DNA from 2 places in the Pseudomonas sp. MPDS genome. Region 1 is predicted to be linked to the other one. Evidence: riboswitches for the same ligand, from Rfam matches in the RefSeq annotation. Region 1 holds a riboswitch; the other holds the start of a gene.
What was found. A riboswitch is a leader RNA that binds a small molecule or an ion and turns the genes downstream of it on or off. The one in region 1 is predicted to bind cobalamin.
Positions count from the first base shown of each region.

Region 2: another riboswitch for cobalamin. It lies ahead of cobW (cobalamin biosynthesis protein CobW); the one in region 1 lies ahead of cobO (cob(I)yrinic acid a,c-diamide adenosyltransferase).

Region 1 is NZ_CP054128.1:1,859,383-1,873,794, reverse strand. It holds gene cobD (threonine-phosphate decarboxylase CobD) at 1-435, opposite strand, end outside; gene cbiB (adenosylcobinamide-phosphate synthase CbiB) at 428-1,336, opposite strand; gene bluB (5,6-dimethylbenzimidazole synthase) at 1,333-1,983, opposite strand; gene HQ912_RS08145 (cobyrinate a,c-diamide synthase) at 1,980-3,374, opposite strand; gene cobO (cob(I)yrinic acid a,c-diamide adenosyltransferase) at 3,371-3,982, opposite strand; cobalamin riboswitch at 4,060-4,297, opposite strand; gene HQ912_RS08135 (hypothetical protein) at 4,457-5,041, shown strand; gene HQ912_RS08130 (PQQ-dependent sugar dehydrogenase) at 5,109-6,419, shown strand; gene HQ912_RS08125 (C40 family peptidase) at 6,520-7,053, opposite strand; gene HQ912_RS08120 (C40 family peptidase) at 7,219-7,845, opposite strand; gene hda (DnaA regulatory inactivator Hda) at 8,057-8,761, opposite strand; gene HQ912_RS08110 (AI-2E family transporter) at 8,943-10,016, opposite strand; gene HQ912_RS08105 (DUF2066 domain-containing protein) at 10,048-11,106, opposite strand; gene purM (phosphoribosylformylglycinamidine cyclo-ligase) at 11,472-12,530, shown strand; gene purN (phosphoribosylglycinamide formyltransferase) at 12,542-13,192, shown strand; gene HQ912_RS08090 (DUF3108 domain-containing protein) at 13,201-13,914, shown strand; gene HQ912_RS08085 (hypothetical protein) at 14,331-14,412, shown strand, end outside.
Region 2 is NZ_CP054128.1:2,583,567-2,597,978, reverse strand. It holds gene HQ912_RS11495 (amino acid ABC transporter permease) at 1-485, opposite strand, end outside; gene HQ912_RS11490 (transporter substrate-binding domain-containing protein) at 539-1,387, opposite strand; gene HQ912_RS11485 (thioredoxin family protein) at 1,737-2,183, shown strand; gene HQ912_RS11480 (phospholipase D-like domain-containing protein) at 2,341-3,987, opposite strand; gene HQ912_RS11475 (vWA domain-containing protein) at 4,153-4,776, opposite strand; gene HQ912_RS11470 (ATP-binding protein) at 4,830-5,831, opposite strand; gene cobN (cobaltochelatase subunit CobN) at 6,026-9,787, opposite strand; gene cobW (cobalamin biosynthesis protein CobW) at 9,791-10,855, opposite strand; cobalamin riboswitch at 10,954-11,168, opposite strand; cobalamin riboswitch at 11,369-11,592, shown strand; gene HQ912_RS11455 (CbtB-domain containing protein) at 11,694-11,882, shown strand; gene HQ912_RS11450 (CbtA family protein) at 11,894-12,589, shown strand; gene HQ912_RS11445 (cobalamin biosynthesis protein) at 12,586-12,990, shown strand; gene cobM (precorrin-4 C(11)-methyltransferase) at 13,066-13,812, shown strand; gene nfuA (Fe-S biogenesis protein NfuA) at 14,004-14,412, opposite strand, start outside.

The DNA.
Region 1 (14,412 bases):
GCGCTCGGGGCTCAACAGCAAGCCCGTGGGGTTGTTGGGGTTGACCACCACCAGCACGTCAAGGCTGTCGAGGAAGAAGTCCACCTCCGGCTCCAGCACTTCACGCACGATGTAACCACTGCGGCGCCAGGCTTCGGCGTGTTCGGCGTAACAGGGTGAGAGGACGCCGACCTTGCCGGCCCGACGCAGGCGCGGCAAGAGTTGGATGGCCATCTGCGAGCCCGCCACCGGCAGCACATGCTTGGCGCCGTAATAATCGCAGGCGGCCTGTTCCAACCCGTCATCGGTCTCAGGCAGGCGTGCCCAAGCCCGCGGTGCAATCGCCGGCACGTCGAACGGCCAGGGCGCCAGGCCGCTGGACAGATCCAGCCAGTGCGCCTCGGCAATCGCGTATTGCCGGGCCGCGTTGCGCAGGCGCCCACCGTGCTCAAGCATAAAACTCAGCTCCCAGGCAGAGAATCAGCAACCACAACCATACGCCACGCTGGACCAGTTGCCAGCCGCGATCAATGGCGTCGGCGTTCGCCGGCGCGCCTTCGCCCAAGGGCGGACGTTGATGCAATTGGCCGTGATACACCGCCGCGCCACCCAGTTCGACCCCCAGCGCACCCGCGCCGGCGGCCATCACGGGCCCGGCATTGGGACTGTCCCAGGTCGGGCCCTGAGTGCGCCAGCACTTGAGCGCCAGGCGGGTTTTTCCAAGCACGGCGTAAGTCAGCGCCACCAGGCGCGCCGGAATGTAGTTGAGCCCATCATCGATCTTGGCCGCTGCCCAACCGAAACGCTCAAAGCGCTCGTTGCGATAGCCCCACATGGCGTCGAGGGTATTGCTCAGGCGGTATAACACCACACCAGGCGCGCCCGCGACGGCGAACCAGAACAGCGCGGCGAACACCGCGTCGCTGCCGTTCTCCAGCACCGACTCAGTGGCGGCACGGGCAACGGCAGTCTCATCCAGTTCGGCGGTTTCGCGACTGACCAGATAGCCGACCCGCCGGCGCGCTTCATCCAGATCCCCGCCGCGCAGAGCCCGGGCCACTGGCTCGACATGCTCCCCGAGACTGCGCAGGCCAAGGGCGAGGTACAGCGCCAGGATTTCCACCAGCCAGCCCACCAACGGCGCCCAGGACAGCGCCGTCGCGAGCAGGGTCAACGGCACCACGGCGATGATCCACGCCGTCACGCCATGGCTGCGCCAGCCACGCCCGCCGGAGTTGAAACGTTGTTCGATACGATCGGCAAAGCGACCGAACGCCACCAGCGGATGCCAGCGTCGGGGTTCGCCCAACAGCGCATCCAGCGCCACCGCGGCAGCACTGAGCAACGCCACACTCATGGGCTTACTCCCCAATGGTTTTCGTAGAGCAATTCATCCAGCGCACGCGGCTGCGCCCAGCCTTCCAGAGCGAGCATCGGTGCCGGGTAAAACCCCTCGACCGGCCCCAGGCACAATATTGCCAGCGGTTTGGCGCCGGCGGGCAGGCCCAACAGCTCGGCCAGGGCCTGGGGCTCGAACAGAGAAACCCAGCCCATCCCCAGCCCTTCGGCGCGAGAAGCCAGCCACAGATTCTGAATCGCGCAAGACAGCGAGGCCAGGTCCATTTCCGGCAGGGTTCGTCGACCGAAGACATAGCGCTCGCGATCATCCATCAACGCCGCCACCAGCACTTCGGCGCAGTCGTTGAGGCCTTCGACCTTGAGCTTCATGAATTCATCGCTGCGCTCGCCCAGGGCCTCGGCGGTGCGGATGCGTTCCTGTTCCACCAGTTGACGGAGTTGCCCACGCAAGGCGCGGTCGCTGATGCGAATGAACCGCCACGGCTGCATCAGACCCACACTGGGGGCTTGATGCGCGGCTTCCAGCAGGCGGCGCAGCAACGCTGGCTCAACGGTGCCGCCGGTGAAGTGGCGCATGTCGCGGCGTTCGGCGATGGCCCGGTAGACGGCATCGCGTTCGGCCTGGGAGAAGGAGTTGTCTGTCATGACCGCTTCGCGAGCAGGCTCGCTCCCACAGGGGTCAGGTGATCAGAGGTGGGGGCGAGCCTGTTGGCGATAGCGGCCTCAGGATCAGGCGCAAACAGCGCGGCAATCGCCCTTGGATTCGACGGAAAATAGAAGTGCACATAGGAAGCCGTCATCCGACCCTGCCGGAAAACCGCCTCCGCGCCACGCCCGCCATTGGGGCTATGGCCTCGGGCAATCGGCTCCAGCCCGGTGCTGGTGAGGGAATGATGATAGGTATGCCCGCGCAAAGTGCCCTCCGGCAACTCCACCGATTGCAGCGCCAGGGCCGCCAGACGCTTTTGCATCTGCGCGTCACCGGCCAGCAACCCAAGCAGCTCGGCGCGGGTGCCGTCCACATCCGTCAACGAGTCCAACAGATAAAGCATGCCGCCGCATTCAGCCAGCAAGGGTTTGCCTGCTTGATGGTGCGCGCGGATCGCCGCCAGCATCGGCGCGTTTTGCGCCAGCGCAACATGGTGCAATTCCGGATAGCCACCGGGCAGATACAGGCTGTCCGCCGCCGGCAGTTCGCTGTCATGAATAGGTGAAAAGAAGCTCAGTTGCGCGCCCATGGCTCGCAACAAATCAAGGCTGGCGCCATAGGTGAAGGCGAACGCTTCGTCCCGGGCCACGGCGATGTGCACACCTTCCAGCCACGGCTGCGCGGCAATCACCGCTGGCGCGACGAACTCCACAGCCGGCGGCAACGCCACTTCACAACTGCCAGCCAAGGCATCGGCGGCGGCGTCGAGGCGCAGGTCCAGATCATTCAATTCACTGGCCTGGACCAACCCAAGGTGGCGACTTGGCAGCTCGATACCGGTTTCCCGTGACAGGGCGCCGTACCAGCGCAGGCCTTCGGTCAGGCTGCCTTCGAGCAACTGCGCATGACGCAAGGTGCCGACCCGATTGGCCAGTACCCCGGCGAAAGGCAAGTCCGGCTGATACCGCGCCAGGCCCAGGGCCAGGGCACCGAAGGTCTGGGCCATGGCCGTGCCATCGATCACCGCCAGCACCGGCACGCCGAAGTGCCGGGCCAGATCGGCACTCGATGGCGTGCCATCGAACAGCCCCATCACCCCTTCGATCAGAATCAAGTCGGCTTCGGCAGCAGCTTCCCACAACAATCGACGACTCTCCTGCTCGCCGACCATCCACATGTCCAGTTGGTAGACCGGCGCGCCGCTGGCCCGCTCCAGGATCATCGGGTCGAGGAAATCAGGTCCGCACTTGAAGACCCGCACCCTACGGCCCTGCTTGCGGTGCAAGCGGGCCAGGGCGGCGGTGACCGTGGTTTTGCCCTGCCCGGAAGCAGGAGCGGCGATCAGCACCGCCGGGCAGTGACGACTCGCCAAGGGAACATCGCTCACAGTTCGACGCCCTTCTGCGCCTTGATACCCGCCTGGAACGCGTGCTTGATCATGCCCATTTCGGTGACGGTGTCGGCCAGTTCAATCAATTCCGGCTTGGCGCCGCGACCGGTCACCACCACATGCTGCATCGGCGGACGGGCCTGCAAGTCGCTCAGCACCTGGTCCAGGTCAAGATAACCGTGCTTGAGGGCAATGTTGAGTTCATCGAGCACCACCAGGCCTATGGACGGGTCGCTCAGCAATTGACGCGAAACTGCCCAGGCCGCTTCAGCCGCGGCGATGTCGCGCTGGCGATCCTGGGTTTCCCAAGTGAAGCCTTCGCCCATGACATGAAAGCGCACCTGCTCCGGGAAGCGACGGAAAAACAGCTCTTCACCGGTGCTGTTACGCCCCTTGATGAATTGCACCACGCCGCATTGCATGCCATGGCCCATGGACCGGGCCAGCATGCCGAACGCAGAACTGCTCTTACCCTTGCCGTTGCCGGTCAGCACCAGCAGCAGGCCACATTCGTTGGGCGAGTTGGCGATGCGCTCGTCGATCACGGCTTTCTTGCGCAGCATGCGCGCCAGGTGGCGTTCGTCGCGATCGGGGGTGTGGGTCATGGGAGCTCTCCGTTGGGATTGGATAACGGCGGGCGGGCACAAAAAAGACGGCAACAAGCCTGGCATCGCCCACCGTGATGCCGTTGGATGAATCAGGCCGGTCTCCGGGCTCATGAGCGGCGTGATGCCGGGCTGCGCGCCTTCCCATGTCTACGGACACAGTGGCTGGTGGCCTGTGTAGTGCCAGGCGCAGCGTTGACTCATTTACCGTTGCGGGGGCAGCGCCGGGTTCGTATGCACTCACCGGCTTCCCTGTTTCACTCTGTCGACCCAACGATCGCCCGGTCACAGAGCACCTGAAACAAGCCGCGAAGGTTAGAGGGTTGGGGGTGGAGCGTCAATTAAAGCCGGCACAGGTTCAACAGCGGACATTGGCCCTGATCAATAAAATGACGCCAATCTTGTGCCATGCTGCGGCAAGTGATATCAAATAGGCATCACGACCCGATATCACAATAACAAGAGGGCAAAAGCATGCAAGGCATGATCATCAGCAATCCAAAACTGGAATTCCTGCGCCCGGTGCTGGAACGCTGGTTTGACTGTATCGACCGTTACAACGCCGTGCGCGGCGATAACGACACACCTTACTGGTTCGATGAAAAAGCCAATCTTGGCTTGCTCTCGGCCGCAGCCTGGATGGCCGAGATGGTCACGCTGCAGAACACCCCCACTCGCAAACAGAATGAAGAAGGCGAACGCAACGTCAGCGCCGATCTGTTCATCGCCGGCACCGAGGAGCGCGCGTTCATCCAGGCCACTCAACGCTGGCCGAAGGTCAAGAACCTCAATCTCACCCAGCCGCTGCTCGACATCACCAGCGATGCCAAACGTATCAGCTATTCCAGTGACCTGCGATTGGGCTGCCTGTTCGTCGCACCACAAAAGGCCCAGCAGAGCGCCACGCCGGAAGAACTGCAGGACATGATCGATGAACTGCAGAAGGAAAATACCTGCGCCGTGGCCTGGTACTTCCCTTATGCCTATCGCAAGTTGCGCAATGAGGCCGGGCAGTATCATCCGGGCATCGCCGTGCTGTTCAAGCAGGCCCACGGCTGACCGGTTGAACCATCGCGGGTCTAAGCTTCTCTATGAATAACCACCATGCACTCATAGGGAAGCCCGCATGCTCAAGCCACCACACCTTCTGATCGTCGCATTGGCCGCAGGGCTTGTTGCTTGCGGCGAGTCCTCCACACTGCAGGTTTCCGACGGCACTGGCCCCTCGCCAAAACTGCCGGAACCGAACAAGACCCTGATCCCCACCGTCAACATTGCCGAGGCTATCGGCTGGCCGGATGGCGCCAAACCTACCCCGGCCCAGGGCCTGCAAGTGGGCGCATTCGCCGAAGGGCTGGATCATCCACGCTGGCTCTACGTGCTACCCAACGGTGACGTGCTGGTGGCAGAAACCAACGCGCCGCCCAAACCGGACGACTCCAAAGGCATTCGTGGCTGGGTCATGGAGAAAGTCATGGGCCGCGCCGGCGCGGGGGTGCCCAGCCCCAATCGCATTACCCTGTTGCGTGATGCCAATCATGACGGCATCGCCGAAACCCGTACGGTCTTTCTGGAAAACCTCAATTCACCGTTCGGCATGACACTGGTGGGCAATGATCTGTACGTGGCCGACACCGACCGACTGATTCGCTTCCCTTATAAAGAGGGCGATACGCAAATCAAGGCGCAGCCGACCAAGGTCGTCGACCTGCCGGGTGGCACGCTCAATCACCACTGGACCAAAAACGTGATCGCCAGCCAGGACGGCAGCAAGCTGTACGTCACTACCGGTTCGAACAGCAATGTCGGGGAAAACGGCATGGAGGCCGAGGAAGGCCGCGCGGCCATCTGGGAAGTGGACCGTGCCAGCGGCAATCACCGCATCTTCGCCTCGGGCCTGCGCAACCCCAACGGCCTGGCCTGGGAGCCGCGCAGTGGCGCGCTATGGACCGCGGTGAATGAGCGCGATGAGATCGGCAGCGACCTGGTCCCGGACTACATCACCTCAGTCAAGGACGGCGCCTTCTATGGTTGGCCCTATAGCTATTACGGGCAGCACGTCGATAAGCGGGTCGAGCCACAAAAACCGGAACTGGTGGCCAAGGCCATCGCCCCGGATTACGCCGTCGGCCCACACACCGCGTCACTGGGGCTGACATTCGCCGAAGGCAGCACCTTGCCAGCGCCGTTTACCGAAGGGGCTTTCATCGGGCAGCACGGCTCATGGAACCGTAAACCCCACAGCGGCTATAAAGTGATTTTCGTACCCTTCAACGCCGGCAAGCCGGTGGGGCAACCGGTGGATGTGCTGACCGGTTTCCTGAATGCAGATGAAAAAGCCCAAGGCCGACCAGTGGGTGTGGTGATCGACAAACAGGGCGGGCTGTTGGTGGCAGATGATGTGGGGAACAAGATTTGGCGGGTTTGGGCTAAATAACCGCTGAAGAAGCTGACCTGAACACTGGAACCTGTGGCGAGGGATTGTTCTCTCGCCACAAGAGCTCTGCTGAGCCGGCGCAAAAAGCGAACTTGAATCGTCAGGGATTACGCGCCAGATGCGCCGGTTGCAGCACACGCTTGGCACTGAGATAGGCTTTCTGCCAATAAGCCTTAGACAGGCTATCGAGCTTGACCGTACCCCCGGTCGCTGGCGCGTGGACGAAACGCCCCTCCCCGACATAGATCCCGGCATGGCTGACCTGAGAGCCACCGTTGGTGGCGAAGAAAATCAAATCACCGGTCTGCAACGCCTCCTTACCGACACTCGGGGCGCGCATACCAATCATCTCGCGGGTGGAGCGCGGCAGGGAGATACCGGCCGCATCGCGATACACATAGCCAATCAGGCCACTGCAATCAAAGCCTGAATCCGGCGTATTACCGCCCCAACGATAGGGTGTCCCCACCAACCCCAGCGCCCGGAACAGCACGTCTTCGGCAACCGGGGAAAAGCTTTGCGCGGGTGCGAATACCACCGGAGCCCGCACGGGCGCAGGTGGCGGAGTACGGCTGGCGCAAGCGCTGAGCAGCGCGGCAAGGAGCATGAGAGCGAGGCGGGCCGACGTCGACATATGCAGAACAATCCTGATCTGGATGCGGCTTTTCTGCCGTGGGCATGAAAACAAAGCCGCCTGCGGAGTACGCAGGCGGATTGCCATCAATCAATGATCATGGATTCTAGCGGCTATGAGGCAAACTTCAAGTAAGACTTTAAGTTTGCCTTACAAACTGTGAGCTTACTTGCGAGCAGTGACCACGGTCGGTGCCATCGCGAGTGCGCGCTTGGCTTCGATGAAGGTCTTGCTCCAGTAGCTGTCGCCCAGGCTGTCGATTCGCACGCCACCGCTGCGACGGCTGCTGGAATGGATGAACTGGTTGTCACCCAGGTAGATACCGGCGTGACTGACGCGACCACGACGACCGTTGGTAGCGAAGAACAGCAGGTCGCCCGGCTCAAGCTCGTTACGAGCAACCAGCGGGGCCTTCACGTTGATCATTTCGCGAGTGGAGCGCGGCAGGCTCATGCCAGCCTCTTCGCGAAACAGATACCCGATGAAACCGCTGCAATCGAAGCCGGCCTCGGAGGAACCGCCAAAACGATAGCGGGTACCGATCAAGGACATGCCCCGCTCCAGGATGCTGTCAGCCAGCACCGGAAGCTGATAAGGCTTGCTGCCGGCGAAGTCTGCCAGCTCTTTGTCGGTGGCCATTTCTTCCTCAAGTGCAACAGAGGAAGACTGGGCAGTAACGGAATTTTGAACCTGTGGTTGTTGCGCTTGCTGGGACACTGGAGAGTGGGCAGCACAACCGAACAACAGGGTAACGAGTGCGAGAGGCACCAGGGGTGCGAAGCGACTTAGCATGGGCACGACCGTGGCTGAAGTTGTAAAGATGGCGAGACTATGCCCACTATCAAGCTCATTTGCAAATTCAATCGATGCAAATGTGACTTCTCGGTTTTAGGTTTACATCTAAGCGCCCCAACCGTTTTCAACCCTCTGCAGCCTGCAGCCCAGAAGGGACGCGGGCTGTGCCGTGGTAGAAACAGGCTATAAGCCACTATTGCTGCGACTTCTACCAGCCAAGGGTTTCTTTCAAAAAAGGGATGGTCAGCTTGCGCTGGGCCTGAAGCGACGCCTGGTCGAGACGTTCGAGCAGTTCGAACAACGCGCTCATGCTGCGGGTGCCGCGGGTAAGGATGAAGTGCCCGACCTCATCGGTCAGGTGCAGGCCACGCCGGGAAGCGCGCAACTGCAATGCACGGAGCTTGTCTTCATCGGAGAGCGGGCGCATCTGGAAAATCAGCGCCAGGGTGAGACGGGACTTGAGATCGGCCAGCTTCACCGGCAGCTCCCGCGGCGATGTCGATGCAGCAATCAGCAAACGCCGGCCGCTGTCGCGTAACCGGTTGAACAGGTGAAACAGCGCTTCTTCCCAATCAGCCTTGCCGGCCACCGCCTGAAGATCATCCAGGCAGACCAGTTCGTACTGTTCAAGGTTGTCGAGGATCTCCACGCCGCGATCCAGCAACTCGGCCAATGGCAGATACACCGCCGGCTCACCCAATTGCTCGAACCGCAGGCAAGCGGCCTGCAACAGATGCGTGCGCCCCACCCCGTCCTTGCCCCACAGATAAATCAGGCTCTCGGTCCAGCCGGCGTCGGCTTCGCAAAGCCGCTCGACATAGCCGAGTGCAGCGGCATTGGCGCCTGGGTAGTAGTTGATAAAGGTGGCGTCATCACGCAGACGCACACCTAGGGGCAGCTGAATCGGTTTCATGCTGACTGAACAGTTCCAAAAGAACCGTTAGTGGCCTCTGTGTAAAGTGCGCAAAGTTTATACCCGTGACGCGGACCGCACAATGCGCCGGACCACGAGCAAAATCAAAGGTTTGCAGCGACAGAACGATGGAGCGACGGTTTCCCTGACGCTGGGACAACCGCCGCGCCCGCCATTGGCGCTATAGCTCGGGGTCTTCGACGCCACTGTAGATGTCTGAATCCTTGTACAGATCGTGCATATGACGCACCAGCACCATGATCACCGCCGCCACCGGCAGCGCCAGCAGGACCCCGGTAAAACCGAACAACTCACCCCCTGCCAGGATCGCAAAGATCACCGCCACTGGATGCAGGCCGATGCGATCACCCACCAGCAACGGTGTCAGCACCATGCCTTCCAGCGCTTGCCCGACCATGAACACCGCCACGATGCCGACCATCGGGTACAGATCACCGCCAAACTGGAACAAGCCGGCAATCAACGCCGCGCCGATACCGATGACGAAGCCCATGTAGGGCACGATGGCCGCCAGCCCGGCGATCAAGCCGATCAATAGCCCCAGCTCCAGGCCCACCAGCATCAATCCCGCCGCATAGATGAAGCCCAGCGCCACCATCACCAACAATTGCCCTCGCACAAACGCCCCCAACACTTCATGGCATTCGCCGGTCAGGGTCATGATGCGTTCTTCACGATGGCGTGGCAGCAGGCTGCGAATCTTGGCCATCATCAAGTCCCAGTCGCGCAGCAGATAAAAAGCCACCACCGGAATCAACACCAGGTTCGCCAGCCAACCGATCAACGCCAGCCCCGAGGCTGTGGCCTGGCTCAACACCACACCGACGATGTCAGAGGTCTGGCCCATATGCTCGCTGATGGCCGCCTTGACCTTGTCGAACTTCCAGAAGCCTTCAGCCAACCCCAGCCTCGACTGCACCCACGGCACGGCAGTGTGCTGTAACCAGTCGAGCATCTGCGGCGCCAGCTCGTACAGGCGCATCAGTTGCTTGGCCAGCATCGGTATCAGCACCAGCATCAGAGCAATGACAATCAAGATGATCAGCCCAAACACCGACACCACGCCCCAGGTCCTGGACAGGCCGAGTTTTTCCAGGCGATCTACCAGTGGGTCGAACAGATAGGCCAGGAGCAACGCAACCAGGAACGGCGTGAGGATCGGATGCAGCAAATAGATGAACACAAACAGCAGGGCGACCCCACCCAACCAGAACCAACGCCGCGTATCGCCCATGAACCACTCCTAGCTATATAAGAAAGAAAAACTACCAGCGAAACCGCAGGTTGGCGGTCGGCGCTGGCGCTGGCGCGGCGGCCGGAATGGAGCCATCAGCGGCTGGCTGGGCCATAGGCACTGGCGCGACGGCTTCGCCGGCAGGAATTTCCTGCAGTTTCGCCAGGGCCAATTGCGCTTTCAACTGTTCGGCGCTGCCGTTGACCCGATAAATGATCCGGTCCCCTTCAACCCGCTGCAACTGCCCACCGAACGGCTCGAGCAAACGCCCAAGCGCCGCATAACGCTCCAGGTTCATGCCCTGCACTTCCAGCAGCTGCTCGGTGGCCACGCCCGGCTTGGTAACGAAACGCGGCGCCAGGCGTTGACTCACCGCCAGCATCACCGCATCAGCCAGGGCGGCAGGGTCGGCGCCCTGGGCATTGCCCTGCTCGCGCTGGTCACCCTGCCACAAGCGCCAGGTCGCCTGCCATTGGCCGCCCTCTTCCTTGGCATGGACCGCCAGCAAGGCGTCTGCACCATAACGCTGCGATGCCTCGCGCAGCGGGGCCGGATCACTGCCTTCCAGGTTTGGTGCGGTAGCAACGATCTGCTCGCTCAAATCCGCCAGGGGCAGGTGCAGCGGCAGGCCGCGGTGCTGGGCGGCGCGGCGCAGTGGCTCGGCACTGCCCTGGCCATCGCCTACCAGGTTGGAACCTTCAGCCGAGTCGTTCAGCCACCAGCCCAGGATCGCAGGCCGATTCGCGCCCCACAGCGACAAGCCCGCCGAGCGCAAGGCCCGGTCAGTGCTCGCTGGATCGAAATCCACCTTGAGGCTTTCCGGCGGCCCGGCGTCGTAACCATATTGAAGAATGATCTGCTGGGGATCCTTGCGGATCGCCGCCAGACCGGGATTCTGCGCGGCCTTGGCATCGCCGGTCAGGCGCAGCACCAGCGTGTCGAGGGCGCGCAAAGTCGCCTGGTCACGCTCTTGCGGGGCCTGGCTGCTGACCGGCTCGAGCACCTGATAGAGGCTATTGAGGTTTTCGGCATGGCTCGCCACGCTGATCAACGACAGGCAGCCCACAGACAAGAGTTTGAAAAAACGCATGGAAGATTCCCGGACATAACGGCTGGAACAGGCCGTGTGAAGAAAATTGAGCATGGCTGTGACCACAGCACCTGGCAAAACATTCACACACCCGCTGGAAGTTTCGCACTGTCATAACCATAGCCGGTTACCGCTACACCTTATACAGACGCATCGCGCAGCACCAATAGGAGAAATATCGGTTTTTTTCCAAGGATATGTCCCTGCCCGTCGGCGCGAGGATGGCCGCTGCCCCTCAAGCCTGATAAAATCGCGCGCCTTCGCAGACCGGCAATGGCTGGGCACCCGGAATAATTCGTACAACGGTTATTCAATGGCCCCGGCGGTCGGTCGTTACCCAGAAATCCCCCCTAAAGGCCTGGATCATGAGCAAGCAACCCTCCCTGAGCTACAAGGACGCCGGTGTAGACATCGACGCCGGTGAAGCATTGGTCGAACGCATCAAGAGCGTCGCCAAGCGCACTGCGCGCCCGGAAGTCATGGGCGGCCTGGGCGGTTTCGGCGCCCTCTGCGAGATCCCGGCCGGCTACAAGCAACCGGTGCTGGTTTCGGGCACTGACGGCGTCGGCACCAAGCTGCGTCTGGCCCTGAACCTGAACAAGCACGACAGCATCGGCATCGACCTGGTGGCCATGTGCGTGAACGACCTGGTGGTGTGCGGCGCCGAGCCGCTGTTCTTCCTCGACTACTACGCCACCGGCAAACTGAACGTCGACACCGCCGCCCAGGTGGTAACCGGCATTGGCGCCGGCTGCGAGCTGTCCGGCTGCTCCCTGGTCGGCGGCGAAACCGCTGAAATGCCAGGCATGTACGAAGGCGAAGACTACGACCTGGCCGGCTTCTGCGTCGGTGTCGTGGAAAAATCCGAAATCATCGACGGTTCGAAAGTCGCCACTGGCGATGCCCTGCTCGCCCTGCCATCGTCCGGCCCGCACTCCAACGGTTACTCGCTGATCCGCAAGATCATCGAAGTCTCGGGTGCCGACATCGAGAACACCCATCTCGACGGCAAGCCACTGGCCGACCTGCTGATGGCCCCGACCCGCATCTACGTCAAGCCGCTGCTCAAGCTGATCAAGGACACCGGCGCCGTCAAGGCCATGGCCCACATCACCGGTGGCGGCCTGCTGGACAACATCCCGCGCGTACTGCCAAAAGGCGCCCAGGCGGTGGTTGACGTGGCGAGCTGGACCCGTCCGGCCGTGTTCGACTGGCTGCAAGAGAAAGGCAACGTCGATGAAACCGAAATGCACCGCGTGCTGAACTGCGGCGTAGGCATGGTGATCTGCGTGGCCCAGGAGCACGTTGAAACGGCCTTGAATGTACTGCGTGAAGCCGGCGAGCAACCTTGGGTCATCGGCCAGATCAGTACCGCCGCCGAAGGCGCTGCCCAGGTCGAGCTGAAAAACCTTAAGGCTCACTGATGCAAGAACAGATGTCTGCAACCTGTGATGTCGTGGTGCTGTTGTCCGGCACCGGCAGCAACTTGCAGGCCCTGATCGACAGCACGCGGACCGGCGATAGCCCGGTCCGCATCCGCGCGGTGATTTCCAACCGCGCCGATGCCTACGGCCTGCAACGCGCCAGGGATGCGGGTATCGACACCCGCGTCCTGGATCACAAAGCGTTCGATGGCCGCGAAGCCTTCGATGCCGCGCTGATCGAACAGATCGACACGTTCAATCCGCAACTGGTGGTCCTGGCCGGCTTCATGCGCATCCTCAGCGCCGGCTTCGTGCGTCACTACCAGGGCCGCCTGTTCAATATCCATCCATCGCTGCTGCCCAAATACAAAGGGTTACACACTCACCAGCGCGCGCTGGAGGCCGGAGACACGGAGCATGGCTGCTCGGTGCACTTCGTCACCGAGGAACTCGATGGCGGACCACTGGTCGTACAGGCAGTAATACCGGTAGAGTTGCACGACACGCCGCAAAGCCTGGCCCAACGGGTTCACGCCCGGGAACACCAGATCTACCCGATGGCCGTGCGTTGGTTTGCCGAAGGCCGGCTGACCCTCGACGATCGCGGTGCCTCACTGGACGGCCAGTTGCTCGCCGCCAGCGGCCATTTGATTCGATACTAGGAGATTTTATGCGTCGCGCCCTGCTCTTCGCTTGCGCTCTGCTTGCCCTGCCCCTGGCACAGGCCGCAGACCTTCAACCGTTCTCCGCCAGCTACACCGCCGACTGGAAACAGCTGCCCATGAGCGGCACCGCCGAGCGCAGCCTGACCAAAGAGGCCAACGGCACCTGGAAGCTGAGCTTCAAGGCTTCGATGATGATCGCCAGCCTGACGGAAGAAAGCACCCTGACCCTGGACAAGGACACACTGCTGCCACAGTCCTACCACTTTGAACGTGGCGGCTTGGGCAAGGCCAAGAAAGCCGACCTGGATTTCGACTGGAACACGAAGATGGTCACCGGCACCGATCGCGGCGATCCGGTCAAACTGCCACTCAACCGTGGCATGGTCGATAAATCCACTTATCAGTTGGCCCTGCAGCACGACGTGGCGGCCGGCAAGAAAAGCATGAGTTATCAGGTTGTCGATGATGGCGAGATCGACACCTACGACTTCCGCGTACTGGGCCCGGAGAAGGTCGATACCAAAGCCGGCCAGATCGACGCGATCAAGGTCGAGCGCGTGCGCGACCCGACAAAAAGCAAACGCATCACGGTGCTCTGGTTCGCCAAGGATTGGGATTACCTGCTGGTACGCCTGCAACAGGTCGAGACCGACGGCAAGGAGTACAACATCATGCTCCAGGACGGTACGGTCAACGGCAAGGCTGTCAAAGGCAGCTGATCCACACCGATATCAAGAGAAGCCCCGCCCAGTGCGGGGCTTTTTTATGCGCGGATTTCCTGAACACTAAAACTGCACCCGCGCAAAGTCAGGCTGTGGAAGATGAATCGGTGGGAGCGAGCCTGCTCGCGATAGCGCTAGGTCAGCCGGCATCGGTATTGACTGATACACCGTTATCGCGAGCAGGCTCGCTCCCACAAGGTGACTGCCCGACATTTCACCCCCCCGAAACATGAAAACTTCTTCATGAAAAACACCCTGCGACCGAATGCCGCGCATTGCCTGACCTGCGGGATCGCTGAGTTTTTCATGAAATTTTCTTAACAGGCCCAGGCATTTACTTAGCCGGCTACCCAAATCTATAACAAAGTCCTGCACACGCCTTGCTGCAGATAACAGAGATTGGAGCTTGCAAGATGACTGTGAAAGTAACTGAACGCGATGACGCTCACATGTCCCACGAAGGTATTGCCGCCGGTATCCGCATCTGGGATGTAC
Region 2 (14,412 bases), 720 kb from region 1:
GTGTCCTTGAACAGCGAAATGAAGTTGTTCGACAACGCCGGCAACACGTTGCGCAGCATCACCGGCACGGTGACGTAGGCCTTCACTTGCCACTCGCCCAAACCGATGGCCAGCCCCGCTTCACGCTGGCCCTTGTGAATGCTCAACAGCCCGCCGCGGAACACTTCGGTCAGGTAGGCCCCGGCGTACAGCGAGAGCGTGATGACGAACGAGGGAATTTTGTCCAGGCGAATACCCAGGCTTGGCAAGGCGAAGTAGATCAGCAGGATCAGCACCAGGATCGGCGTATTGCGGATCACCGTGACATACACCGAGGCCAGCACCCGCAACACGCGGTGCTTGCTCAGCAGCGCGAACGCCATCGCCAGGCCGATCACGCAACCGATGGCGATCGACACCAGCGCCAGGGAAAGCCCCAGGCCGAGCCCCGCCAGCAAGGTGTCGAAATCGCGCCAGACGGCGGCAAAGTTCAACTGATAATTCATGGTCGGCAGTACCTTCAACGGGGCGCCCTCAAGGGCGCCCCGGGCTCACGGGATCATTTGAATTCGACGGGGAAACCGATGGCCGGCGACGGCAGCTCGACGCCGAACCATTGCTTGAACGATGCCGCATAGGTGGGGAATTCCACGCCGGTCATGGCTTCATGCAAGGTGGTGTTGACGAAGTTCAGCCAGTCCTGGTCGCCGCGCTTGACCGCGCAGGCATAGGTTTGCGGGCTCCAGGCGTAGGCCGGGCTGCGGTAGCGACCAGGGTTCTGCACCATCAGGTACTTGACCGAAGACTGGTCGGTGGCGGCCGCATCGGCGCGGCCGGAGTTCACCGCCTGATACATCAGATCGACACTGTCGTACTGATCGACCTTGGCCTTGGGCAGCGCCTGGTGCACCAATTCCTCGGCGTAGACGTTCTGCAGCACAGCCACGGTGACGTCATCGCCGGCGGCCTTGAGGTCTTCGATTTCCTTGTACTTGCTGTTGGCCGGCAGCAGCAGGCCCACGCCTTCGCGGTAATACGGCAGGGTGAACGCCACTTGCTGGGCACGACTGGCGGTGACGGTGATGAACTGGCAGCTCATGTCGACCTTGTCGGTCAACAGGTTCGGAATGCGTGCATCGGACGACTGCACCACAAACTCGACTTTCTCCGGGTCATTGAACAGACCCTTGGCCACCATCCGTGCGATGTCGATATCAAAACCCTGCAACTTGCCATCCGCTCCCTGGAAGTGCCACGGCGCATTGGTGCTGCCCGTGCCCACGATCAATTTCCCGCGCTGCAGCACGCTATCGAGCTTGCTGTCCGCCGCCTGAGCGACACCCATGGCAGCCGTCGTGGCCGCGAAGATAAAAACACACGCTTTGAACAAGGAAGGTCGGCGATGCATGGCAAGCACTCCTGAGTCAGTTTATTCCGCTATACCGGAACTTAGTATGTAACAACGGAATAGACAGCAGAAAGTGTGCCACAGGCATGCGGTGTATGGATAAGGAAAATGGAAAACCAATGAAATCAAAAGGATGGCACGCCCAGACGTTTCAATAGGAACGCGGGCATCTGCGCAGGGACTGCTACTGTTGGCTACAGCCTCGGGTAGCAAGGCCTCAGACAGGGAGCAAGCGACGCTTTTGCGCACCAAAACGGAGCCACGCTACTGTCAACTCTGACAGTAGCGATGCCCGGCCGTGTTGCTTATGGTGGCAAACACTCGCTCTGTCGATGAAGGGAGGCCCGCCATGAGTTCGTTCATCACTCACATCGCCTCATCGAAGGACTACCGCACGGCTCTCAAGACCTGGCGCCCGGTAGTCTTCTATTTCGGCCACCCCCACTGCTACGCCTGTAGCTGGGCCGAGCCGCTGTTTTGTAGCGTTGCCGAGACATTCAAGGATCGGGCGGTGATCTACAAATTGAGTACCAGCGAATCGCCCCGACACCCGGACGTTACCGGGACACCCACGGTGCTGTTTTATAAGGATGGGAAGTTACGCCGCAAGCTCAAGGGCGTCGGTGATCAGGCCTCGCTGACCCAGAACTTTGCCGAACACATCGGCCGAACCAAACCCAGACGGCCGCGTCGTTCGCCTCGCCGTGACTTGCACTGGTTGCACGAGCAACTGCGAACCTTGTGCACCACCCGCCGGGCACGGGAGCTTGTAAGGTTGCGAGCAACGCTTGGATAACGGCGTGTTTTTTGGAATGGCAAATAAGTACCCTGTGGGAGCGAGCCTGCTCGCGATGGCGGAGTGTCAGGCAGTGTTGTACCTTCCGTGACAGAGGCACATGACAGCTTCCTGGCCGATAAACGGCCCCATGCCATCACTGGATAACTTACTGCACCTAGCGTCCGCAAAACCTCACTCTGGACAACATCCGCAAATCCCCGTCGCGGTAATAATCGTCCGTCCAGCTGTCATCCACCGCCAGTGGCTTGACCTGCTTGAGCGCCAGTTTTTTCGCGAAATAGCGAAAGCGGTAATGCTCATAGAAGCGCAGCAGCTCAAGCCCGTAGCGGTCGGCCAGGTCGGTGTCGCCCTGAATGATCAGGTAGTTCTCGTCGTTGCCGCTGCTGGCCGCGGCACTCAGGTTGTGGCTGCCGCTGATGATGGTCGGCGTGTCGCTGGTGAAGTCGGTGACGACGGCTTTGGTGTGCACCAGCAGATTGCCTTTCTGGCCTTTCATGTTTTCCCTGAGCCAGCCCTCCAGGCCGGTATTGAGCAGCGCGGTGGCGGCGAATTCGGCGGTGCGGTCGGCATGAAAGCCAGTGATGCGGCTGGTGGTGTTCTGCAGGCCGTAACGCAGCACGTCGTCGTTGGGTTGACCGAGCAAGGCATCGAGGATCCGGTCGGGCAAGGCGAAGGCCGTGACGAACAGCAGGTCCTTGCGAGCGCCATTGATGATATCGACGAAGCGATCCAGGTCGCCCTCTCCCGTACGCGGCGAGAACCCGGTGAACAATGGCTCCTCGGGGACCATGGGGTTGTTCCGGTTGATCCACTGCCGCGTGGCCCCGACGTCCTCGGGTGCGGCCCAGATCTGCTCGAACACCTGGCGATAGCTGTTGCTGACCCGCGCGTCGTCCAGCACATGAATAACGTTGGCCTGGCGGTAGACGCCGTTGGCAGTGAAATTGGTGCTGCCGCACAGCACAGCCTCGGGGTGCAACGAACCGGTGTCGTCGACCTTGCTCAGCACGATGAACTTGTCGTGGAAAATATTGTGCGTGACGCGCCCGCGCTTGTTGGCCGCCGGCAATGTTGCCAGGCTGGCTTCGTTGCGCAGTGTGCCGTCGTCTCCCGGCTCAGCGTGGTACAGCACCCGTACCCGCGCCCCCCGTGCGAAAGCGGCGTTCACAGCCTCGACGATCACCGGCAGTTCATATTCATAGATGGCGACGTCCAGGGCCCAACTGGCGTTCAGGGCCCGGTCGATAAAACCGGTCAAGCGCCCCAGCAAACCGTTTTCCAGCCAGCGGCGCGGCGCGTCAGGCCAAGCATCGATGGACAGATTTTTGTTGGCGTCGATCAGCGCATCCAGCTCGGGAAATTTGCGCTGGAAGGCCTGGCTCGCGGCCACGGCACGATTGAAGATGACCCCCTGGTTGCTTGGCTGACCATCGTCACTGGTCACTGACACCTCAAGTGATTCCCCCAGTTGCGGCGCGTCAGGGCTGCCATAGGCCAGGTGCACACGGTAGTGAATTGCCACGCCTGGGTTGATGGCGTAGTCGGCCCAGCGAAATTTCTGCAACGGTGCTTTATCGCTCGGCGTAGCGCGAAATTGCGGGAACGTGTGCACCTTGTCGGGGAAGGTCAGGCTGTTGAACAGGAACAGCCAGGGCTTGGCGCCGTGCTGCTTCTCGATGGCAAAGCCGAGCAAGCCCTTGCGCCGGGGTTCGGCCAGGTCCATGGCGAGCAATACACCGTTGGTGCCAGCGTAGGCCTTGACCCGAAAATCGTCCTGGGCGTTGGTGACGAGTACGCGCATGGTTCACTCCTGTGAGGTCTGGCTGAGCATAGAACAGCGATGCTTATTGAGCGTGCGGATCTGACACCGGGGCGATGCTATCGCGAGCAGGCTCGCTCCCACAGGGGATTCATCGATCGAGTGTTAAATGTGGGAGCGAGCCTGCTCGCGATAAGGCCATGTCAGTCAGCGAACATCCGAGCCCGGTAGTCCTTCATCAATATGCCGATACTGCGCCCCCAACTGCCCCGCCAATTGCCGGCCCCGGCCCAGGCGAATCGGTCCGCGTTCGATGTCGATCAACAGGCTTGGGCAATCAAGGGGCGGCAGTGTCAGCTGCTGTTTGACTCGCCCATCGGTCATCAGCAACACCCGCTGTTGCTCGGTCGGGTAGCGCTTGCGCCGGGCCGTCAACCAGCGTCCGGCCTCGTTCAGCGCCGCCAGCAACGGCGTGCCGCCGCCGGCGCCCAGGCCGTCGAGCCAGTCCCGTAGCCCCGCCGAGGCCTTGAGCCCTTGCACCTGCCAGGCTGGTGCGCTGCCGCTGGCCGTCAGCAAGGCCAGCCGGGCGCGCTGGCGGTAGGCGTCATCGAACAGTTGCGCCAGCAGGCCTTTGCCATCGCTCAAGGCTTGATGACGACGAGTCGAGGCCGAGGCGTCGACGATGACCAGCCACAGTTCATGGGGCGAACGATGGCGTTGCTGAAAACGCAGGTCTTCACGCAGGCGTGGACGGCCAGCGAGCAAGGTGCCTGGCCAGTTCACCGCCCCGCTGGCCGCCGCTTTGCTGCGGCCCTGGCGCCCCTGGTCCAACCGTCCCGCACGGGGTCTGGCATTCACCCCCGCGGGCGAACGGGGGCGAATGCCTAGGGCTTTTTTGGCCAGCTCGGCACGTCACGCCGAGTGCCGATGGGCAATGCCCGGGCCGGCAGGTCACCCCACTGGCCCTGGCCTTCGTCAGGCCTGGCGGTTTGATCGGCGGTGGCTGGCGGCGCCTGGGACGGCGCAGGGGCCGAAGGCTCGCGCCTGCGATGACGCAATGCAAACTCGGCGACCGCATCAATGTCCTCAACGGCAATGGCATCCGCCCCGCGCCACGCAGCATGGGCGCGGGCGGCCCGCAGCCAGACCAGGTCCGCGCGCAAGCCATCGACCCCAGCGGCAAAACAACGCTCGGTGATCTGCGCCAGCGCCTGGTCATCCAGAGGAATCTGCATCAACCGGTCGCGAGCCTGTTGGCAGCGTTCGCGCAACTGCCGCTGGGTCGGTTCCCATTCCGCGCAGAACGCCGCCGGATCACTGTCGAAATCCAGCCGCCGACGAATAATCTGCCCGCGCTCAAGCGGTGCGGTGTGGCCGTCCAGCGCCACGTTCAGGCCGAAACGGTCGAGCAACTGCGGACGCAATTCACCCTCTTCCGGGTTCATGGTGCCGATCAATACAAAACGCGCCGAATGCCGGTGTGAGATGCCGTCACGCTCGATCAGGTTGGTGCCGCTGGCGGCCACGTCCAGCAACAGGTCCACCAGGTGGTCGGGCAGCAGGTTCACTTCATCGACATACAACACCCCGGCGTCGGCCTTGGCCAAAACGCCGGGAGAGAACTGCGCGCGCCCCTCCCCCAGGGCCGCGTCCAGATCCAGGGTGCCCACCAGCCGCTCTTCAGTGGCGCCCAAAGGCAAGGTGACGAACTGACCGCTGGCCAACAGGTCCGCCAGCCCCCGGGCCAGCGTAGACTTCGCCATGCCCCGTGGGCCTTCGATGAGCACACCGCCGATTTTCGGATCGATCGCAGCCAGGCACAGGGCCAGTTTCAGGTCATCGGCCCCGACCACGGCGCAGAGCGGGAAATGAGGGGTGTCGGTCATGTTGAACTCTCAAAGATGGTCGGTAACGTCGATGTGAACAGAGTACTTGTGGCGAGGGGATTTATCCCCGTTGGACTGCAAAGCAGGCCTCCCAATGTGGACAAGAGGGTCGCTTCGCAGCCCAGCGGGGATAAACCCCCTCACCACAGGTCAACCCATCACAGGGGTTGTGTATAGCCCGTCGAATGGGCAAGTCAGCTGTCTTCTTCTATGTCCAACAACAAGTTCTCCAGCGCCTCTCGATACTCCCCGGGCTCCTGCCACATTCCGCGCTGCTGCGCTTCGAGCATGCGCTCGGTCATGTCGCGCAAGGCATCGGGGTTGTGCTGGCGAACGAAATCGCGGGTATCGGGGTCGAGCAGATAAGCCTCGGCCAGCAAGGCGTACTGGTGATCGTCGATCAACTGCGTGGTGGCGTCGAAGGCGAACAGGTTGTCCACCGTCGCCGCCAGTTCAAACGCACCTTTATAGCCGTGGCGCTTGATCCCGTCGATCCACTTCGGATTAGCCGCCCGGGAACGAATGACGCGGTTGAGCTCTTCTTTCAACGTGCGGATCTTGGGCAAGTCCGGCTGGCTGTGGTCGCCGTGGTAACTGGCCGCCGTTGCGCCGCCAAGGGTCTCCACCGCCGCCAGCATGCCGCCCTGGAATTGGTAGTAATCGTTGGAATCGAGCAGGTCGTGTTCGCGGTTGTCCTGGTTCTGCAACACCGCCTGCACCTGGCTAAGGCGCCGGGAGAACTGCTCCCGGGCGGCAGTGCCTTCATCGCCGGCGCCGTAGGCGTAGCCACCCCAATTCAGGTAGACCTGCGCCAGGTCTTCGCGGCTCTGCCACAGGCGGCCGTCGATGGCGCCCTGCACACCCGCGCCGTAGGCCCCGGGCTTGGCGCCGAAGATCCGCCACCCGGCCTGACGGGCCGCGACCTCGGGTTCAAGGCCCGATTCCAACAGGGCCTGGCGCTCGCTGCGCACCTTCGCCGCCAAGGGGTTCATGTCGTCCGGTTCGTCGAGGGCGGCGACGGCCTGCACCGCTGCATCGAACAGGCGGATCAGATTGGCAAAGGCGTCCCGGAAGAACCCGGAGACCCGCAGCGTGACATCGACCCGAGGCCGGTCCAGCAGACTCAACGGCAAGATCTCGAAATCGTCGACTCGTTGGCTGCCCGTGGCCCACACCGGACGCACGCCCATCAACGCCATGGCCTGGGCAATGTCGTCACCGCCGGTGCGCATGGTGGCGGTGCCCCACACCGAAAGCCCCAATTGACGCAGGTGATCGCCGTGGTCCTGCAAGTGCCGCTCAAGGATCAGGGACGCCGACTGAAAACCGATGCGCCACGCTGTGGTAGTCGGCAGGTTGCGCACGTCCACCGAGAAGAAGTTGCGCCCGGTGGGCAGCACATCCAGGCGGCCGCGACTGGGCGCACCGCTGGGGCCGGCCGGCACGAAGCGCCCGCTCAAGGCATCGAGCAAACCGCGCATTTCCGCCGGACCGCAAGCGTCCAGACGCGGAGCCACGACGCCGCGCAGGTTTTCAATAATGCTGTTCACCGTTTCCCAACCCGGCGCCTCAAGTTGCGCGACCACGCCCTCCAGGGCCTGCTCGATCAATTGCCCGGCGAACAATTCCAAACGTTCACGAGTATCGCCAGCGGTCCGCCAAGGTTCGTCGCTGAGCCGAGCCAAGGCTTCGGGACACGCGCCGGTCCAAGGTTCGGCCAGCGCACAATCCAGCGGATCGAAACCCAGTGCAAAGGCCTTGGCCAGCGCCCGCAGCAAACTCGACTGCGCGCCCTTGCCATCCCCCCGGGGAATGCGCAGCAACGCCAGCAAGGTGTCGATGCGCAACCGTTGTGTGGGCGACTCGCCAAAAATGTGCAGGCCGTCGCGGATCTGCGACTCCTTCAGATCGCACAGGTAAGTGTCCAGGCGCGGCAGCCAGATTGCCACGTCAGCGTCGCCGTCCAGTTGCAACTCGCGGTCGATGTGGGTCTCGCGCACCAAATTCAGAATATCTCGCTGCAGTTCCCGGGCGCGGCGTGGGTCGAGCAGTTGCGCTTCGTAGTATTCGTCAGCCAACAGCTCAAGGTTACGCAGCGGCCCATAGGTTTCGGCCCGGGTCAGCGGCGGCATCAAGTGATCGATAATCACGGCCTGGGTGCGACGCTTGGCCTGGGCGCCCTCGCCCGGGTCATTGACGATGAACGGATAGATGTTCGGCAACGGTCCCAGCAGCGCATCCGGCCAGCAGTTTTCCGACAGCCCGACGCCCTTGCCCGGCAGCCATTCGAGATTGCCGTGCTTGCCGACATGAATCAGCGCGTGAACCCCGTAGGTGTTGCGCAGCCAGAAATAAAACGCCAGGTAGCCGTGGGGCGGCACCAGGTCCGGGTCGTGGTACACGGCGCTCGGATCGACCTGATAGCCTCGAGCCGGCTGGATGCCGACGAACGTCAGGCCCAGGCGCACGCCAGCAATCATCAGCCGGCCATCGCGGAACATCGGATCCTGTTCGGGCGCGCCCCAGCGCTCCAGCACCGCCTGGCGATTGGCCTCGGGCAAGGCGTCGAACATGGCCCGGTAAGCATCCAGCGCCAGGCTCTGGTGACAGGGCCGCTGGTCAAGACTGTCCAGGTCGTTGCTTACCCCGCCGAGCAACTGCTGGATCAGCGCGGTGCCGCTCGCAGGCAGTTCAGCCGGCAGCGGATAACCCTCGGCCTGCAAGGCCCGCAGGATATTCACTGCCGCCGCCGGGGTGTCCAGGCCGACGCCGTTACCGATGCGCCCATCCCGGGTCGGGTAGTTGGCGAGGATCAGCGCCACGCGCTTTTGCGAGTTGGGCAGGCACGCCAGGGTAGTCCAGCGCCACGCCAGCTCAGCGACAAAATCCATGCGCTCGGGCACGGCCCGGTAGCAGACCACATCGCTCTGGCTGCGCTCGCTGCGCCAGGCCAGGTCCTTGAAACTGATGGGGCGACTGATGATCCGCCCGTCCAGTTCTGGCAGGGCAATGTGCATCGCCAGGTCCCGCGGGCCCAGACCCTGCTCACTGGCGCGCCAGCCAGGCTCGTTGTCCTGGGCGCAGATCGCCTGGATCACCGGGATGTTGCGGCGAAACGGTCGCAAGTGCGGCGCTTCGGGGCTCGATTGGGCGAAACCGGTGGTGTTGAGGATCACCCCCGCCGCCACCTCATCCAGCCAGTCTTCAACCAAGGTCAGGCAAGCAGGCTCCTTGAGGCTCGCCACGGCAATGGGCAAGGGATTGAGCCCCGCCGCTTGCAGACGCTGGCAAAACACGTCGATGAACGCCGTGTTCGCTGCTTGCAGGTGGGAGCGATAAAACAGCACCGCCGCCACCGGCTGCCCGGCCCGCCAGTCGCTTTGCCAATCACTCAGGCTGGCGTTGGTTCGTTCCGGATGGTAGATCGCCGTGCGCGGCAGGGTTTGCGGTTCGCCCCAAGGATAGTCGCGACCGAACCATTGGCTGGCCAGGTTATGGAACAGGTCCAGGGCATTGCCCAAACCGCCTTGGCGCAGGAACTGCCAGAGCCGGTCCCGATCCTCATTGGGCACGTTGCTCAGGTCGCTGAGTTCCGGGTCGGGTCGATCGTCCCCCGGCACCAGGATCAGCTTCACCCCGCGCTCGGCCAGTTCCATAAGACGTTCAATGCCGTAGCGCCAATAACCGATGCCGCCATGCAGGGAAAGCAGGATGACCTTGGCGTGACGCAACACGTCGTCGAAATACAGATCCACCGAGGCGTGGTTTTGCACCTGCATCGGGTTGGCGAGGCGAAACTGCGGATAGTCGTCCGGCAACTGCCGCGCCGCTTCGGCCAGCAGCGCCAGGCTGGAGTCGCCGCTGCACAGGATCACCAGCTCGGCAGGGGTTTGTCCGAGATCGGCAATGTTGTCGTCCGACACGAAACCGCCGGGCTGGGTCCTGAGCAGGTGCATGGCTTAGACGCTGAGGGCGGCGCGCAATTGCGCTTCGAGCAGCCCGGCATCCAGCGCCTGGCCGATCAACACCAGACGGGTCACCCGCGCTTCATCGGCGCCCCACTGCCGGTCGAAATGTTTGTCGAAGCGCGTGCCCACGCCCTGGATCAGCAAACGCATCGGCTTGCCAGGAATGGCCGCGAACCCCTTGACCCGTAGCACGCCGTGCTGGACCACCAGCTGGGTCAGGGCGTCCAGCAGCAGGCTTTCGTCGGCCTGGGGCAGTTCGATGGAAATGGAGTCGAACGCGTCATGATCATGGTCGTCATCGTCGCCGTCATGGTGATGATCGTGATGGCTGTGGCGGCTGTCGATGTGCTCCTCGGAGCCGGCGCCCAGGCCGATCAACACTTCCAAAGGCAAGCGGCCGCTGCTGGCTTCGATGACCTTGACCGCCGGCGGCAGTTCTTCGGCCACTTCCAGGCGCACCTTGGCCAGGTCTTCAGGGCTGATCAGGTCGGCTTTGTTGAGGATCACCAGGTCGGCGCTCGCCAGTTGATCGGCGAACAGCTCGTGCAGCGGTGATTCGTGGTCCAGGTTGGGGTCAAGTTTGCGCTGGGCGTCGACCTGGTCCGGGAACGCGGCGAACGTGCCGGCGGCCACGGCCGGGCTGTCGACCACGGTGATGACCGCATCGACGGTGCAGGCGCTGCGGATTTCCGGCCACTGGAAAGCCTGGACCAGCGGTTTGGGCAGGGCCAGGCCGGAGGTTTCGATAAGGATGTGATCGAGGTCGCCGCGCCGCGCCACCAACTCGCGCATCACCGGGAAAAACTCTTCCTGCACGGTGCAGCACAGGCAACCGTTGGCCAGTTCATAGACGCGACCGTTGGCTTCTTCTTCGGTGCAGCCGATCGAGCACTGCTTGAGGATCTCGCCGTCGATACCCAGCTCGCCGAACTCATTGACGATCACGGCGATGCGGCGGCCCTGGGCGTTGTCGAGCATGTGCCGCAGCAAGGTGGTTTTACCCGAGCCGAGGAAGCCGGTGACGATGGTGACAGGGAGTTTGGCCAGTGTTTTCATCGGATGCCCTTTGGCAAGGTGGCGGGCAAACGGGACGACAACCCGCACGCATGGGCGCACGCGGAAGATTTCGCCACCGGATCACCCCGCCCGGTTGTAGTGAGAATCTGTGTCGAGGCAGGTCTCCTGGCTGACGGCGGGCCAGTCATTCGACTGGCAGTGACTGCGCCTTCCCGTGCACCCTTGGTCAAGAGCATGCACAGTGGCCTTGCAGAAACATCACCGTTCACAGTTGCGGGGGCAGCCGCGGCTTGGACCGCGTTCCCTTCTTAGCTTCGGCCAATGCCGAAGAACCTCGAAGGCGCAAGGCTACGCAGGGTGTGGGGGCGGGTCAATGTCCGCAGGTGAGTTCTGTGGTGTCTTGCGGGCCCTATCGCGAGCAGGCTCGCTCCCACAGTAAATCTCGCCGATCACAAAATTCATGTTCAACAAAGCTCAACTGTGGGAGCGAGCCTGCTCGCGATGGGCGCAACGGGTATCAGCCAATTGACGCCCCGCCCCCGCCCATGCTCTCCTGTGCGCCTAGTTACGGGTGCCCTTCACAGGGTGAAACGGGAAACCGGTGAATCGTGTGCTTTACTTCAAGGCCACGTCAGTCCGGTGCTGCCCCCGCAACGGTAAGCGAGAGAAGCGTCAGATCCACTGTGCCTCACGGTATGGGAAGGTGACGCTTGTCGGCCAGGCACAAGCCCTGCCCCTCGCGAGCCCGGAGACCGGCCCATGACTCATGCATCAACAAACCCGCGGTGGGCGGGCGCTGTTCGAACCTTGGCGGGCCTGCGCCCGGGGTTTCATTGCGCTCGCTTCACCCGATGACAAGAGACCATAGGGAAGCGCCATGTCGACCATCAGCAGCACCGCCCGTACCGCCAGCAGCTCCACGACCCTGAGCCAGCGCCTGAGCGCGGCGATTTTCGCCTCGATCCTCGGTGCAGGCCTGGTCTATTTCGCCGGTTTCTCCCACATCGAAGCGGTGCACAACGCGGCCCACGACACCCGCCACAGCGCCGCATTCCCGTGCCATTGAGACCTGACGACATGATCAAGCGTATCGCGCAAACCGCCGGTTTCAGCGGGTTGCTGGCCGCCCTGCTGCTAACCCTCCTCCAGAGTTTCTGGGTATCGCCGCTGATTCTGCAGGCCGAAACCTACGAAAGCGCACCGGCTACCGAGCACCATGAGCACGCCGCTGGGGCCGTTCACTCCCATGATGCCCAAGCGTGGGAGCCGGAAGACGGTTGGCAACGACTGCTCTCCACCACCGGCGGCAATCTGGTGGTCGCGGTGGGTTTCGCCCTGATGTTGGCGGGCTTGTACACCCTGCGGGCGCCGACTCGCACGTCCCAGGGATTGCTTTGGGGTTTGGCCGGTTATGCCACGTTTGTCCTGGCCCCCACCCTCGGCCTGCCACCGGAGCTGCCTGGTACGGCGGCGGCCGATCTGGCCCAACGGCAGATGTGGTGGATCGGCACGGCGGCCTCCACTGCGGTAGGTATCGCCCTGATTGTCTTCGGCAGGCATTGGTTGCTCAAACTGTTGGGCGTGGCGACCTTGCTGGTGCCCCATGTCATCGGTGCGCCGCAGCCTGAGGTCCACTCGATGCTGGCGCCCGAAGCACTTGAAAGCCAGTTCAAGCTCGCCTCGCAAGTGACCAACGTCGCGTTCTGGCTGGCCTTGGGCCTGGTCAGCGCATGGTTGTTCCGGCGTGGCGACCAGGCTCAGCACGACGCATGAGCACCGGGCCGATCCTGGTGGTCGGCCTGGGCTGTCAACGCGGCTGCCCGGCCAGCACGCTGCGAGAACTGCTTGATCAGACTTTGCGGGCACACGGCATCGAGCTCTCTGAGGTTCGCGCCTTGGCCAGTATCGACCTCAAGCGTGACGAGCCGGGCCTGCTGGAGCTGGCCGAGCAACTGGAGTTGCCGCTGACCTGTTTCAATGCCGAGCAATTGTCCAGCTACCAGCAGCGGCTCAGTCACCGCTCCGAGATCGCTTTTGAACGCACCGGTTGCTATGGCATCGCCGAAAGCGCTGCCCTGGCCCTGGCCGACCGGTTGGGCGCGACACCTGCGACGCTGTTGATTCCTCGCCAAAAGACCCCAAGCGCCACGCTGGCATTGGCGGTGACGTCGTAAAACCCGATAATTCGCGCCCTGGATCATGAGCGATCTTCATTCAAAGGGTCGCCCACTCACCTTTAGGAACCGGTCATGACCGTTTATTTCATTGGCGCCGGCCCTGGCGACCCGGAACTGATCACTGTCAAAGGTCAGCGACTGATCCGCAGCTGCGCGCTGATCATTTACGCCGGCTCCCTGGTGCCCACAGCCGTGCTGGAAGGCCACAGCGCCGAACAGGTGGTCAACAGCGCCGAGCTGCACCTGGAGCAGATTATCGAGTTGATCAAGGCCGCTCACTTCAAGGGCCAGGACGTGGCCAGGGTGCACTCCGGCGACCCGAGCCTGTATGGCGCCATTGGCGAGCAGATTCGGTGCCTGCGGGAACTGGACATCCCGTTCGAGATCATCCCCGGCGTGACCGCGACCTCCGCCTGCGCCGCCCTGCTGGGCGCCGAACTGACCTTGCCGGACGTGTCCCAAAGCCTGATCCTCACCCGCTACGCAGACAAAACCGTGATGCCCGCCGGCGAAGAACTGGGCAGCCTGGCGCAGCACGGGGCGAGCATGGCGATTCATTTGGGCGTCAATCATCTGGAAAAAATCGTCAGCGAACTGCTGCCCCACTACGGCGTGGATTGTCCGATCGCAGTGATTCACCGGGCGACATGGCCGGATCAGGATTGGGTGGTGGGTACGCTGGCTGACATTGCCGAAAAGGTCCAGGCCAAGGGCTTTCGACGCACGGCGCTGATCCTGGTGGGACGCGTGCTGGGTAATGATGTGTTCAGTGAGTCGTCGCTCTACCGCGCCGGGCACGCGCATCTCTACAGGCCCTGAAAATACAACTTTAAGAGCGAGCTTGCTCCCACAGGGATTTGCGGCGATTAAAAAATCGAACATCACCGCCGCCCCAATGTGGGAGCGAGCCTGCTCGCGATAGCGGTGGATCAGCTTGCGCGGATGTCGGATCCACCCATAAAAAAACGGCGCTCACGGGCGCCGTTTTTTCTATCCGCAGCGAACACCTATCAGTAGTAGGCGTTTTCTTTCTGCGTGTGGTCGGTCACGTCGCGCACGCCCTTGAGCTCCGGGATACGCTCGAGCAAGGTGCGCTCGATGCCTTCCTTCAAGGTCACGTCGGCCTGGCCGCAGCCCTGGCAACCGCCGCCGAACTGGAGCACGGCGATGCCGTCTTCCACCACGTCGATCAGCGAAACCTGGCCGCCGTGGCTGGCCAGCCCAGGGTTGATTTCGGTTTGCAGGTAATAATTGATGCGCTCGTTGACCGGGCTGTCGGCATTGACCATCGGCACCTTGGCGTTCGGCGCCTTGATGGTCAACTGGCCGCCCATGCGGTCGGTGGCATAGTCGACCACCGCGTCGTCCAGGAACGCTTCGCTGAACGAGTCGATGTACGCGGTGAAGCTCTTGAGCCCC